Regions from separate parts of the Neobacillus sp. NPDC058068 genome, predicted to be linked through region 1. Evidence: predicted binding sites of a transcription regulator. Region 1 holds the regulator's gene; each other region holds the start of a gene.
The links. Region 1 encodes Rex, which represses fermentation and respiration genes when NADH is low (regulators of the CRP and FNR family bind a similar motif). Its sites were predicted from a motif close to TTGTGAAATATTTCACAA; they were not measured.

Region 1 (4,797 bases):
TTTCTCGATTTCAAACGAGAAGGTAGCGGACTTTTCACCACCTAATGGACGGTCGATAATTTCCATCTTCTCGAGCTTTTTCCGGCGGCTTTGTGCTCGTTTAGTCGTCGAGGCCCGTGCTAAGTTCCGCTGGATAAAGTCCTGAAGATCAGCAACCTCCTGCTGCTGTTTTTCGTAAACCTTCATATCGCGCTCATAATTGGCGGCTTTTTGGTCAAGGTAAGAACTATAGTTGCCCGTAAACCTTTGAATTTGTTTGCGGGATACTTCGTAAACTTGAGTGACTACTTTATCTAAAAAATATCGGTCATGTGAGACAATTAAAATGGCGCCATCGTAACTCTGTAAATATTGCTCAAGCCATGAAAGAGTATCGATGTCGAGATGATTGGTCGGCTCGTCCAAAATTAAGATATCAGGTTTTGTTAATAGTAATTTTCCTAAAGCAAGGCGGGTTTTCTGTCCGCCGCTTAAACTTGAAATCGCAAGCGCGCTTTCGTGGAAACTTAACCCATGGAGCACGGAGCGAATATCTGCTTCGTATTGATAGCCGCCAGTCTCCTTAAATTTCACCTGAAGCTGGTCATATTCCTTAAGAACACGTTCATATCTTTCATTGTCTTCAAACACACCGGGGTCAGCCATCTGTTCCTCAAGCCTGCGAAGCGACTTTTCCATCAATTGAAGCGGTTCGAAGACAGTCAACATTTCTTCCCAAATGGACAAATTCGATTCTAATCCGGTATTTTGCGCTAAATAACCAATGGTTACTTCTTTTGGTTTGATTATATCTCCGCCATCATGTGACAAGTGTCCGGCAATGATCTTTAAAAGCGTCGATTTGCCTGCACCATTGCGGCCAACAAGCGCCACCCGGTCTCGCGTTTGTAATTCTAGCTTAATATTCGATAAAATAAGGTCAGCACCATAATATTTTTGTAGTTGATTGACCTGCAGTAAAATCATTTTCATTCACCTCTTACATACAAATAGTGTACCGTATAACTAGAGTGTCGGCAATAAAGGGCTTTAAGAGCGGGTTTCCTTCAACGAAAAAAATGTTTGAACTAGTTCAAAGTTTCACACACATAATAGGAAAAATAGTGTATGATTTGAGAGGAGGATTTTTTATATGGCAGATTTTACACATTTTAATGAGGAAGGCAGAGCGAAAATGGTCGACGTAAGTGATAAACCAGAAACTGCACGGACCGCTCTGGCACATTCCAGCATAACTGTTAGTAAAGAGATTTATGAAAAGATAACCAATAATGAAATGAAAAAGGGCGATGTGTTAGCTGTGGCCCAGGTAGCAGCTGTTATGGCGGCCAAAAAAACATGGGATCTGATTCCAATGTGTCACCCGATTCCGCTAACAGGAGTGAACATTTCTTTCTCATGGGAAGCGGATCAGAAAGAGAACTATCACCTGCAAATTGCGGCAGCAGTCAAAACAAAAGGGAACACAGGTGTGGAAATGGAAGCGTTAACAGCAGCCGCAGCTTGTGCCTTAACCGTTTATGATATGTGTAAAGCAGTGGACAAAGGGATGGTCATCGGACCGACCTATTTAGTCGAGAAAACGGGCGGTAAAAACGGGGATTATAAACGAACCGATGAAATTTAACTAAATCATTCAAGGGGTGTGGGAGATTATGGGTAATGAAACAATGAAAATACCACAGGCGACAGCAAAACGGCTGCCCCTCTACTATCGATTTTTAAAAAACCTTCATTCTTCCGGTAAACAAAGGGTTTCTTCAGCAGAACTGAGCGAAGCAGTGAAAGTGGACTCGGCAACCATTCGCAGGGATTTTTCCTATTTTGGTGCCTTAGGCAAAAAGGGCTACGGTTATAACGTCAATTATTTATTAACCTTCTTCCGCAAAACCTTAGATCAAGATGAACTAACAAAGGTGGCCTTAATTGGGGTCGGTAATCTTGGTACTGCCTTTTTAAACTATAATTTTTTAAAAAACAATAACACAAAAATAGAATTTGCCTTTGATGTCGATCCGAATAAAATGGGAACGAAGATTCGTGAGGTACCGGTCTACCATCTTGATGAATTGGAGAACGTCCTAGCCAATGAAAATATATCGGTAGCGATTCTAACCGTTCCCGCGCAGGTCGCTCAGCAGATTACCGATCGACTTGTGAAGGCTGATGTGAAAGGGATATTAAATTTTACGCCAGCACGGTTAAATGTTCCTCCTTCCATTCGGGTCCACCATATCGATTTAGCAGTAGAGCTGCAATCATTAATTTACTTTTTAAAGCACTATCCGACCGCAGAGCTAGAAGAATAATATGTTTAAGGGTTTTTCACGAGCATAAACTTGTGGAAAGCCCTTTTTTATTTTTCCCGCTTTACATGCGTAACAGTGTTATGTTACATTATAAAACAGAAAGGGGTTTTCAACATGAGCGAGGAGTTAATTTCTAAGAAGGATTTATTAGATCTAGCAGGGATTTCGTACGGACAGCTGTATCGGTGGAAGCGGAAGGATTTGATTCCTGAAGAATGGTTTATTCGAAAATCGACATTTACCGGTCAGGAAACCTTTTTTCCAAAAGAAAAGATTTTAGATAGAATCGATAAAATCCAAACGATGAAGGAAAATCTTTCGTTAGATGAACTGGCCGATATGTTTTCGCCGAATATTAGTGATTTGCAATTGGAAAAGGATGATTTAATCAAACGTAACATTGTTTCTGCTGCAGTGATGAATTTTTACCTAGAGAATGATAAGAGCGGTCTTACATTTCATTTTCCAAGAATTCTTGAAGTATATGTGTTAGAAAAGCTGCTTCAGTCGGGTGAAATTAATTTGGATGAGGGGAAAATGGTCTTACAAGTATTAAAGGATAATGCGCCACTTATCAAACAAAAAAGCTGTGAATTGGTGATTGCCCGAAAGCTTGGGGTATCTTCGTGCCTATTATTAATTAATGCAGAAGCCGTTCATTTTGAACCGGGAACGAAAATGGTAGTGTCACTGTCACTAATGACTTGTATGGAAGAGATTAAGTCGAAATTATTATAAAGGAGAATGGCAATGGAATTAAAGAATAGAGGAGATTTGGTCATTAATGGGGTTGGGGCATCTAATGGCGGGAAATTCCAGCTTGTTACATTGAATGGACATGGAACGGTTAACAGTGATTTAGAGTGTAGTGACTTTGAATGCAATGGTTCAGGTACGGTCAAAGGCGATGTGAAAGCAAATACAGCTAAAATAAGTGGAAATGCGAGTTTTAAAGGAACGATCGATAGCCAACAGGTTACGGTGGAAGGAACAGCAAAAATTGAGAAAAACCTGTATGCGAAACATCTCTATGTTTCAGGCAAAGCCTCTGTTGGCGGCAAAGTTAAAAGTGAGGAAATAAACTGTCATGGGATTTTATCGGTGGGTGAAGATTGTGAAGCTGAAATTTTTAAAGGAAAATATCGCTTTACGATTGGCGGCCTGTTAAATGCTGATCAAGTTGATGTTGAGATATACGGAGAATGTAAGGCGAAAGAAATTGGCGGACAGACGATAACCGTAAAACAACATAAAGGGTCGTTCATCGGCACGTTATTCAAGCCCTTTTTTAAAACGCAACTGGAAACGGACTTAATTGAAGGGGACATTATTGAACTTGAAAATACGATCGCAAAAGTGGTCCGCGGCAATCAGGTAAAGATTGGACCTAATTGTCAAATTGGCGCAGTTGAATACACGGAAGAATATTCACAGGATAGAAATGCCGTAGTTGGTGAGTCAAAAAAGGTTTAAGAGGAGGAGAAGGTAATGGGAAAAAGCGAAAATCTAATTATTAATGGATCGGGAAGCTATCCTGGGGGCCATTACGATAAAGTCAGCATTAGAGGAGAAGGGACAATTGTAAATGATGTTGATTGTTCCGATTTCCATGTTTACGGAACAAGTGAAGCGGTCGAAAATGCTACTGTTGGCTCCGTGAAAATTATTGGTGAGGCAGAATTTAAAGGGAATATGGAGGCTGACCAAACACTTGTCATGGGGACGATGAAGGTTGGCGGCCATGCCCTTTTGAAAAAAATGAAGATTCTCGGATTGCTCGAAGTCGGCGAAAGACTTAGTGGAGATGATGCGACCATTAAAGGGAGTATTGCGGTTAATGGCGATGTGGAATATGAGACGTTCGATTCTAGCGGCGGTTTTGAAATCACAGGACTTTTAACCGCCGAAACGATTAAAGTTTCATTAAGATTTGGGGAGAGTCGTGCTGAGGAAATTGGCGGCGGGAAAATCACGGTGAAAAGGAAGAAGAATTCACTGCTTTCGTTTGGAAAAGAGACGGGATTCCTTACTGCTAAAGTAATTGAAGGGGACGACATCTACCTTGAAAATACAAAGGCAGATACCGTTCGCGGCAAAATGGTCAAAATTGGCCCCGGCTGCCAAATAGGGTTGGTCGAGTATACCAATGAGTTAACGCATGACCCTTCAGCAATAATAAAAACAAAGACACAACTTTAAAGGAGAATGGGATGGTCACAAAGGAAAGTAAGTTAGGATTGGTTGTTGCAGGATTACTATTGGCGATTTTGATGGCCTCAATGGATAATACGATAGTCGTTACGGCGATGGGGACGATTGTCGGTGACCTGGGCGGGCTCGAAAAATTTGTCTGGGTGATTTCGGCTTATATGGTGGCGGAAATGGCAGGGATGCCGATTTTCGGTAAACTATCGGATATGTATGGCAGAAAGCGATTCTTTATTTTTGGATTACTTTTGTTTATGGCAGGTTCCATATTGTGTGGTAC
Region 2 (4,797 bases), on a different contig from region 1:
GTTCAAGCTGGAATTGCTGGCGCCGTTTTGGGCTTAGCCAATGCCTGAATTTATTCATGTAATCCTCGTAAAGCTGCTCAATTCCGACTAAGGCAAGCGAGAAGAAATTGGCATAATTCTTTTGGACTTCCCACTTTAATTCGTTTTTCCCACAGATGCTGTATTTATTTAATTCTTCAATTTCCTGTTGAATTTTTGCTAATTCCCCCACCTGCTGATCCTCAGGAAGTGAGAGCAGGTAATCAATTTTTTCGATATATTCCATCGACTTTTCAATTTTCACTTTAATGTCTTCATAGCCGGTTTGATCGATGAGATGATATTTTAATTTAAACTCATTTAGCTTTAGGGCGGCTACATAGGTTGAATTAACAATATCATCCCGGGTCATATCCTTAGTTTCATAGCTAAGCATATGCTTCCACGATGGCTGGGTGATCGCCGTGCGGTGGTCCTCCAAGGTGTGGCAGAGTTTTTTATAGCCATGGATTTCCGGATGTTCAAAGGCAGGGCTTGCCGGGTCAAGGAACGGTGCGAGCGGTGCCACAAAGTAAAAAATCCTTGAATCCTGCTGACAGGCTAGATGAATCGTTTCGCAGAAATCAATGTTTTCAACAGCACTTTTGTAGGTCTGTCCGGGAATTCCGACCATGAAGAACAAGTCAATTTTTTTACAACCGTTCTTTAAGGCAAAATTAAGCGTATCGATGACTTTTTGATTGGTACAGCTGAACTTCCCATTATAGCGCCTGATGTTTTCATCATGGGTTTCAAGGGTAATTTCAATGCTATATTTTGGGACACTATCATTCATTTGTTTGAAAAATTCCTCATCCGCATATTGGAATAATTCGAACACGATTTCATTTTTAAGATTCAGTTTTTTAAGCTTGCTGAAAAACTCATTGACATATTCACGGCCGCCCTGCCTTAAATCATGAAGAATGAAAATTGGCGCCCGGCTGAAGCGGGAAATAAATTGAATATCTTCGACAAGCTTCTTCGGCGACCGTAAAGCGAGCGAATTGCGGTTGCAGTTTTGGTCATAGGCCTCCCGGGAACCGCCGCAGATCAGACAGTTTTGCGTACAGCCGCGCGCTGTAAGTAAAGCGGTGTTCGGATATTGCAGCCAGCCATTATAGGGGATTGGGTCAAGGAAGTTACGATATTTAAACACGGAACGAATCGTATAGCGATAGCCGGGAACGTCGATATCATCCAAATCCTTTGGCACATATGTAATCGGATTGTAGCCGCATTCGCTGCCTTTTTTCCAGGTTAAATTAGGGATGTCGGCATAATGGGTATTTCCCGCTTCAAGTTTATTCATCAGCAGGAGCATCAGCTTTTCCGTTGAGTCGCCGCGCATAACGAAATCGATACACGGGTATTCAATTAATTCCTTATGATAGTACGTTGCCGACAAGCCCCCGAAGATGATCGGTGTTTCAGGATGGATTGCTTTCACAATTTTTGCTAGTTCAATACTGCCATGGGCATGCGGGAGCCAATGGAGGTCGATGCCGAATGCTTTCGTTTGGATTTTCCTTAGTTTTTTCTCCACATCAAATGTTTCACTCATCAGCATCCGGTTGGCGATATTGATGATCTTCACCCGCAGCCCGTAGCGCTCCAAATAGTCAGCAATACTTGTCAGTCCGATGGGATACATTTCAAAAACTGGCGATGACGGCACCACATCGCTTATCGGACCGGCCAGCAGGGAGTTTTTTCGAAAGTCATAAACACTCGGCGCATGCAGCAGAACTAAATCGTATTTCATCTTAACCACCTCAAATTGTTTTCTATGTATTTTTGTAAAAATAATTTGTGAATAAATTCACATTATTGTTTATAAATCTATTGGATAATTTTAGTTTACTATATTAGTGGTTTCATAGAGTGACAAAAGGGTGACAAAATTTGGGTGATTTTGTGTATGGTGGAAAGTAAACTTGGAAAAGTAGAAAGTAAACTAATGAATCACGATAAAAAAACATGGAAATTTTGCTAAAATAAAGACAAAAAGGCTTTTTTATAAAAAGTTAAAAAGGATGATCAAAATGGCACAGGCGAAAACAAATGCAATGCGCATTTTGGATGCGAAGAAGGTCAGCTATTGTATGCTGACATATGACAACAAAGATGGAAAAATTGATGGTGTTTCGGTGGCGGGGAAGATTGGCCGCGACGTAAACGAAGTATATAAAACGCTTGTCGCACAAGGCGTGAGCAAAAATATCTATGTCTTTGTTATTCCAGTTGCTGCCGAATTGGATTTAAAAAAGGCCGCCAAAGCAGCTGCTGAAAAGAAGGTCGAAATGATTTTCGTAAAGGATATCCAAAAATGGACCGGCTATATCCGCGGCGGTTGTTCCCCGATTGGGATGAAAAAGGAATATCAGACCTTCCTCGATGAAAGCTGCTCGCTCCTTGATTTAATCGTTGTCAGTGCTGGAAAAATCGGCGTTCAAATCGTGCTGGCGCCGGAGGATTTAAAAGAAATAACAAAAGCAGAAATCGTCGAGTTGAGAAAGTGAAATTTTAATATAGGCACTCACCTATAGACGGCATAAGCATAAGATAGTGTGAAATTAACCTTATGTTTATGATGAAAAAGGGAGTGTTGATGAGTGGCAGGAAAAATTAAAAATTATTTTGCCGGCGGTAATACAGCTAGAGGGTTCCATAATCTGTACGATTCCAACCTCCAGGGACTTGATCGCTTATTTATTCTAAAAGGCGGTCCAGGAACAGGTAAATCCTCACTAATGAAGAAAATTGGCCATGAATGGATTGAAAAAGGCTATAATGTTGAATTTCTGCATTGTTCATCTGATAATAATTCGATTGATGGCGTGTTAATCCCCGCTTTGAAGGTAGGAATCGTTGATGGTACTGCGCCGCATGTGATTGAACCGAAAGCACCAGGGGCCGTTGAGGAATACATTAATCTTGGCGAGGCCTGGAATGCAAGGGCGCTTGCCGTTCAAAAGAAACCAATCCAGCAGCTGACAGATAAGAATAGTCAATTGTTCCAGAAGGCGTACGCGACCTTTAAAGAAGCATTGGAAATTCATGATGACTGGGAAAAAATTTATATTAACAGCATGGACTTTAACAAGGCAGACCAATTGACAAGAAAGCTAATTGACACCTTTTTTGGAAAAATGAAGTTGAATAAGGTTGCGGATGTCCGCCATCGGTTCTTAGGGGCCGCAACACCAAAGGGTGCCGTTGATTTTGTTCCGAATTTGACGGAAGAGATTCAAAAACGCTATTTCATTAAAGGACGCCCCGGAACTGGGAAATCAACGATGTTAAAAAAATTGGCTGCTGCCGCTGAAGAGCGCGGTGTCGATGTCGAAGTATACCATTGCGGCTTTGACCCGCATAGCCTGGATATGCTTATTTTCCGGGAACTCGGTGTGGCTATTTTTGATAGTACGGCCCCGCATGAATATTTCCCGAGCAGGGATGGCGATGAAATCATCGATATGTACGAAATTTTGATTGACCCGGGAACGGATGATCTTTTTGCCGAGATTATTAGTAAAATAGCGGCGAAATATAAAAGCAAAATGACGGAGGCAACCAGCTATCTTGCAAAGGCAAAAGAGCTCCATGATGAGCTTGAAGCGATTTATATTGCGGCGATGGATTTTTCTGTTGTTGAAGGGATTCAGGGCAAAATTGCTGAGGAAATCAAGGAACTGGCGGGTGCAAACGGTCAATAACCGTTCATTCATAAAAGAGGTGCCGGTAAAATGCCGGCACCCCCTTTATTGTGGATTCGTTTTGCTTTTCTGGGCTTTCGTGTTGCGTTTATTGCCCTTGCTGTTATCGCCGCTGACAAACTCAGCAGCAAATTCCGCCTCAGCGTTTCCTGCTTGCGGGGAGTTTTGATTACGGCTGCCTTTGTTAAACTTTTTCGTCATCTTGCTTCCCTCCTTTTTAACTAATTTTTAGTTTGGCATCGGTACAGCTGTTTATGCGTGAAAAATAAAAAGGGGAAGTTGGAAATTAGTAGAATTAATACAAAGCAAGCCTTGTTTTACTAAAGAGGACAAACTGTTGCAGGGAGAGTGAGTTAATTGTCATCTAATTTCGAGTTATTAACCAAGAAGTTTGAAGAAAACCGCAATCAAGCGGAAGCAGAACCGATGAAGAAATATATGAAGGGTCATTTTGAATATTTAGGGATTAAATCCCCTTTGCGAAAAGAATTAGAAAAACAATTTTTCAACGAAACGGGAATTTTGAAGGAGCCGCTTAACAAGAAATTTGTGATTGCGCTTTGGGAGAAGGAGGAGCGGGAGTACCAGTATACGGCCCTGACTTATTTGGAAAAATCGCTAAAAAGGCTCGAGAAAGCGGATTTGCCGTTTATGGAGCAGCTGCTTACCACGAAATCTTGGTGGGATACCGTCGATGCGATTGCGCCAAAGGCAGTTGGGAAGATTGCTGAAAAATTTCCGGATGTGATCGCGGAAACGATTGATGGCTGGGCTGTTCATGATAATATGTGGCTCCGGCGGGCGGCGCTTCTTTTTCAATTAAAATATAAAGGCAAAACGAATGCTGCTCTACTCTATCATTACATACGGCAAAATGCCGATAGTAAGGAATTTTTTATCCAAAAGGCAATCGGCTGGGCGCTGCGCGAATACTCGAAAACCAATCCGGCTTCAGTAAAAGAGTTTATCGAAGGTCAGCAGCTCGCGCCATTAAGTGTTCGTGAAGGCAGCAAGTATTTGGACTGAGCAAAAAGGCGATAATGTGTAAGGGTTCATGTTA
Region 3 (4,797 bases), on a different contig from region 1:
CGGCCCTTCCATTTTTTTATCACCATAGCCAACTCTTTTTTCTGCTTCTGATTGTGTTTGTTTGTTAGTTTGCTTTTTCTTGTTTGACATTATTACACCTCCGATAATAGCTTGTGCGATTTTATTTATTTTCATGCGAATTAAGGATTATGTCGAACTGTCAGCGGATAGAGGCAGTATTGACACTTTCTTTGGCGAATTGCTTCTAGTTTTGTCAAGCAAGAAGGAAGCAGGTTAAAGAAGGAGAATACTACGTAATAAAATAGTGCGAGGAGGTTTTTATTATTGAATAAGTCATTAGCTGACAAAGAAAATCTGCTGATCATGCTGACAGGAATATACGATCAATTGGAAGAATTGGAGTCCGTTCTCGAGGCATCTTTCTCCGAGCAACGAGTTCGTTTGAAAACGGAAGAACAAGGGAAATTAATGAAACCGATTCAAAAAATAGCGTTCGTGGAAAAGACTATAAATAAGATTAATCCAATATATAATGAAGAAAATCCTGATTTCAATCCAAATCAGCTTTCAAAATCATTAAAGCTTGAATTAGGGTATTAATTACGGCAAAATAATGATATTGACTGAAAACAGCAAGGCTAAAAATGCTGTTTTTTTTTTGAGGGGGTAAATAAATGATGTCTGAAGAAATCATTGACATAACAGAAACTCTTCTCCAGCGTAATCGTTTATTTCTTGAATATTATCAGGAAGCAAGGGAAACAGGAATTACTAGGGATTTTCATGTGGTCATTAAACCGTTTGCTGATGAAGTTAAGGCAGTAACTGACCATTGGAAGGGAATAATGAAAAAGTGGTTTGCAGAAAATTCACCTAAACATATTCATATAAAGCAAATTGACATGACAGCAGAGCATATGGAACAGCTTGCCATTCAATGTTTTTTTTCCAACACTAGTAAAAAGAGATTCTTAGATACTAATCGAACCGTAGAATTCCTCCTCCAGGAAATTCTAAAAGAGGTTAGGAAAAGTAAAAGAGATGCCTAGACAGCATCTCTTTTATCTTGTTCAAGTATTCTCGATGAGGGAGTTTTCAATATCGGTTTCAGGTATTACTGCGCCTTGGTTTTCAAGTTCACGAACAAGCTGGCGATATTCATTAATGCTAATTTCGTTTTGAATATAAGCTTTCTTAGCAAAATCCATTAGTGCGTTAACATCATCTGTATTGTAATCCCGACTTTGAATAAATTTGCTTTTTAATTCACGAATATCCATAAAATAGCTCCTCCTTCATCATTTTTTCCATCGTAACACGAAATAATGGAAAAGCTTAGTTTTTAAAATATTTAAACTTTAGACAAGATTCCCCTTAATTAGACACTGAAGAAAGAAGTTTCAAAATAATCACCATTCATTTCTTCCCTTCATAATGTGTAATAGAGAATACAGAGGAGATGTTTGCCCATGTTTGGTAATAGAAGACCAAATAACTACGTAAATTATGGATACTCGGGGCAAATGATGCACCAAGTTCCAATGGGGTACCATGGGAGTCAGCAGCCATTAAATCGCAATCAGCCGCATCCTTATCAAACTCAGCCGCAAAATTATGATTGGATGGCTTACCAACAACAAAATTCCTACTACCCGCAATACCATCACCATGGACAGAACTTTAACCCGGGATTTAACCCCAAAAATATGGTCAACAATAACCAGTCTTACATGCAAAAGGATTCACAATTTTTATTCCACAATCCACTTGCACCAAAGGATGACAAAGCTAATCATCAATCTTACATGCCAATGAATGGGTATCCAATGATGAATCCTTACCCAAAACAAATTAACATGCCAAAACAACCCGGCGGCATGCAATCATTTATGAATTCATTCAAGTCACAGGATGGGAAAGTGGATGTGAATAAAATGGTCAATACCGCAGGGACAATGATGAATGCTGTAACGCAAGTCTCCTCACTTGTCAAAGGATTTGGGGGAATCTTCAAAGTATAAAGGAAAAGACGGCTATCGTTATAGCCGTCTTTTTTGATTAGAATTTATATCAATGAACTTTGAGAATTGTCCAGCTCCAGCGCCCTAGCGGCTAGTGCCCTTCGCTCTCCGCCCTACGATAAGTCAACATCGAATCGCTAACGCTCTTCGTGTTTCCTTTATCTCGGTTGGAGCGCTCCAGGCCATACGCCGCTGACCAGGGCGCTTGCGCTTTTCTTACTATTCCTCAATTTCAATAATTTTGCCTTTTTCTTGCGGGATGCGAATTTGTAATAAACCATCTCGGTAAGAGGCCTTTACCTTTTTATCATTAATCGTATGGGGAAGGGAAATCGTTCTTGATGATTGCTGCCTAAAAAACTTGCTCCGAAAAACTTGATTGTGGTTGTCTTCCTCTGTTTCTAACTCATTATTTTCAACAGATATGGTTAAATAATTCCCGGTAATTTTTAAATGAATTTGTTCTCTTTTAACACCGGGAAGCTCAGCCGTAATAATATGTTCATTCCCAGTTTCTACTGTATTTACAGGAAAACCGGATGCAGCGGGAAATGGTGTATTGAAAAAATCATCAATCGATTGTAAAAATCCACGGACTGGTTTATCCGTGAAGAAATCGTTCATTGATTTCACCAATTCACGAAAAGGTTCAGGCAACGGCTTTTTAGGGTTATTTTTCTCATTTGGAGTCATGGATGACATTAACATTCCCTCTCTTTCCATTATTTCACTCCATATCCTATGCCGATAGAACTAGGTAGGTGCCGTCATATCATTGCAATAACTTTTTGAACGATTTATTACAATTTGTTTCATTGTGACATATATCACATTAATTAGTTGCTAAGATTAGTATGCTTTAGCGGTAATATAAGCGAAGGCGAGGAAACTTTATGTTCTGTTATCAATGTGAACAAACCCCATCAGGTGGATGTACAATCATGGGGGTTTGTGGTAAAAATGAAACAATTGCAAGTTTACAAGACACAATTATTTTTGGCTTAAAAGGGATTGCGGCCTATCGCACACATGCTAATCAGCTAGGGATTACAGACAGCTTTGTTGATGCTACAACACATGAAGCTCTTTATTTGACATTAACGAACTCCAATTTCAATGTTCAAGAACATATCGACATGGCGATGAAAGTAGGGCAGGCAGCTGTCAGGGTAATGGGAATGCTCGACGAGGCCCATACAAAGCGATTAGGTATTCCTGAGCCTATTCGTGTTAGTCAAAATAAAATTGAAGGCAAATGTATCGTCGTTACAGGGCATAATTTGTTTGCCTTAGAGGAATTATTGAAGCAAACTGAAGGTAAAGGAATAAATATTTATACTCATTCTGAAATGCTTCCTGCACATGGCTATCCGGCATTAAAAAAATATTCTCATCTTAAAGGCAATATCGGAAAAGCTTGGTATGATCAACGTCGTCTTTTTGAAAAATTCCCAGGGGCGATTCTAGCAACAACGAATTGCGTAATGCCAATCAAAGGAACGTATGCGGACAGAATGTTTACATACGAGGTGGCAGGGCTTGAAAACGTGGAAAAAATTATCAATGATGATTTTAGCCCGTTAATTGACAGGGCATTAGAGCTTCCTGAAGCGGCAATCGATTCTGCTGAAACATTGTTAACAGGCTTCCATCATGAAACCGTTCTAGGGATTGCACAGGAAGTTATTGAAGCTGTTAAGGCTGGGAAAATAAAACGGTTCTTTGTCATTGCAGGATGTGACGCACCTGGACATGGCGGTGATTACTATCGTGAACTCGCTACATCATTACCGCCAGAAACGGTAATTTTGACAACGTCCTGCGGAAAATTCCGCTTCAATGACGTTGACTACGGTGTAGTTCCGGGAACAGAGATTCCTCGATATATCGACTTAGGCCAGTGCAACAATTCCGGCTCAACTGTGAAAATTGCGATGGCGCTAGCGGATGCATTTGGCTGTGAAGTGAATGAACTTCCAGTTAGTATTGTTTTGTCTTGGTTTGAGCAAAAAGCAGTAGCGATTCTGCTCGGGCTGTTCAGCTTAGGAATCAAGGATATCCGTATTGGGCCAAAACCGCCTGAATTTATCTCGGAAGGAGTAATACAAGTCCTCCAAGAAACATTTAATTTAAAATTGATTGGTACAGCAAAAGAAGATATGGAAGAAATGCTCCAATTATCTGTGAAATAGGTTAAAGAACCGCAGCCTTGTTGCTGCGGTTTTATTTAGATAAGATTGATTTCTTCCATAAGAATCTCAACATCGACAATCATGTTTCCTTCATCATCTACTTCAATTAGTTGTTCCTTTTTCATTTTTGTTAATGTCCGGCTAATGGTTTCCCTTGTCGTGCCAATCATATTGGCTAGATCCTTGTTGGTAAATTCGGACTTTAGAAGAATGGTCCCATCGTCTTGTTCCCCACCGTGTTTCTGCGCAATCCGGATTAGTAATTTAATAATTTGTTCATAGGTATTATTAAGAATTTGTTCCTCCAGCCGGTTTTGCAAATCGACGATTTTCTCGCCAAGTACCTTAAACACCTTAATACATAGCTCAGGATTTTCTATTAGGATCGTTTCGAATTGGGAAATCGGCACAGCAATCAGCTTGGATGGTTCGAGAACCTCTGCATAGGCAGGATAGTCACCTTTTCTGAAAAAGCCGACATGTGGAAACATCTCACCCTTTTTCATGATGGCGACAATCTGCTCTTTGCCATTGACGTCACTTTTGTAAATTTTGATTTTCCCATCATAAATAAAATAGACGTTTTCAAGCGGGTCGCCTTGGAGGAAAACGTGACTTTGCTT

Region 2: ACFVSW_RS09525 (TIGR04190 family B12-binding domain/radical SAM domain protein) is a predicted target of Rex. The motif match lies at 1,829-1,846, and genes of this name have one in related genera.
Region 3: hcp (hydroxylamine reductase) is a predicted target of Rex. The motif match lies at 2,798-2,815, and genes of this name have one in related genera.

The regions. Positions count from the first base shown of each region.
Region 1 covers NZ_JBHVSI010000018.1:4,524-9,320, forward strand. The annotation lists gene ACFVSW_RS19900 (ABC-F family ATP-binding cassette domain-containing protein) at 1-966, opposite strand, end outside; gene moaC (cyclic pyranopterin monophosphate synthase MoaC) at 1,133-1,627, shown strand; gene ACFVSW_RS19910 (redox-sensing transcriptional repressor Rex) at 1,656-2,309, shown strand; gene ACFVSW_RS19915 (YhbD family protein) at 2,424-3,047, shown strand; gene ACFVSW_RS19920 (polymer-forming cytoskeletal protein) at 3,060-3,782, shown strand; gene ACFVSW_RS19925 (cytoplasmic protein) at 3,798-4,508, shown strand; gene ACFVSW_RS19930 (MDR family MFS transporter) at 4,520-4,797, shown strand, end outside.
Region 2 covers NZ_JBHVSI010000006.1:217,239-222,035, reverse strand. The annotation lists gene ACFVSW_RS09525 (TIGR04190 family B12-binding domain/radical SAM domain protein) at 1-1,783, opposite strand, end outside; gene ybaK (Cys-tRNA(Pro) deacylase) at 2,064-2,540, shown strand; gene ACFVSW_RS09515 (PRK06851 family protein) at 2,634-3,737, shown strand; gene ACFVSW_RS09510 (hypothetical protein) at 3,783-3,938, opposite strand; gene ACFVSW_RS09505 (DNA alkylation repair protein) at 4,095-4,763, shown strand.
Region 3 covers NZ_JBHVSI010000024.1:58,287-63,083, forward strand. The annotation lists gene ACFVSW_RS23380 (hypothetical protein) at 286-561, shown strand; gene ACFVSW_RS23385 (YppE family protein) at 636-1,010, shown strand; gene ACFVSW_RS23390 (YppF family protein) at 1,032-1,241, opposite strand; gene ACFVSW_RS23395 (YppG family protein) at 1,431-1,982, shown strand; gene ACFVSW_RS23400 (Hsp20/alpha crystallin family protein) at 2,202-2,705, opposite strand; gene hcp (hydroxylamine reductase) at 2,876-4,174, shown strand; gene ACFVSW_RS23410 (Crp/Fnr family transcriptional regulator) at 4,210-4,797, opposite strand, start outside.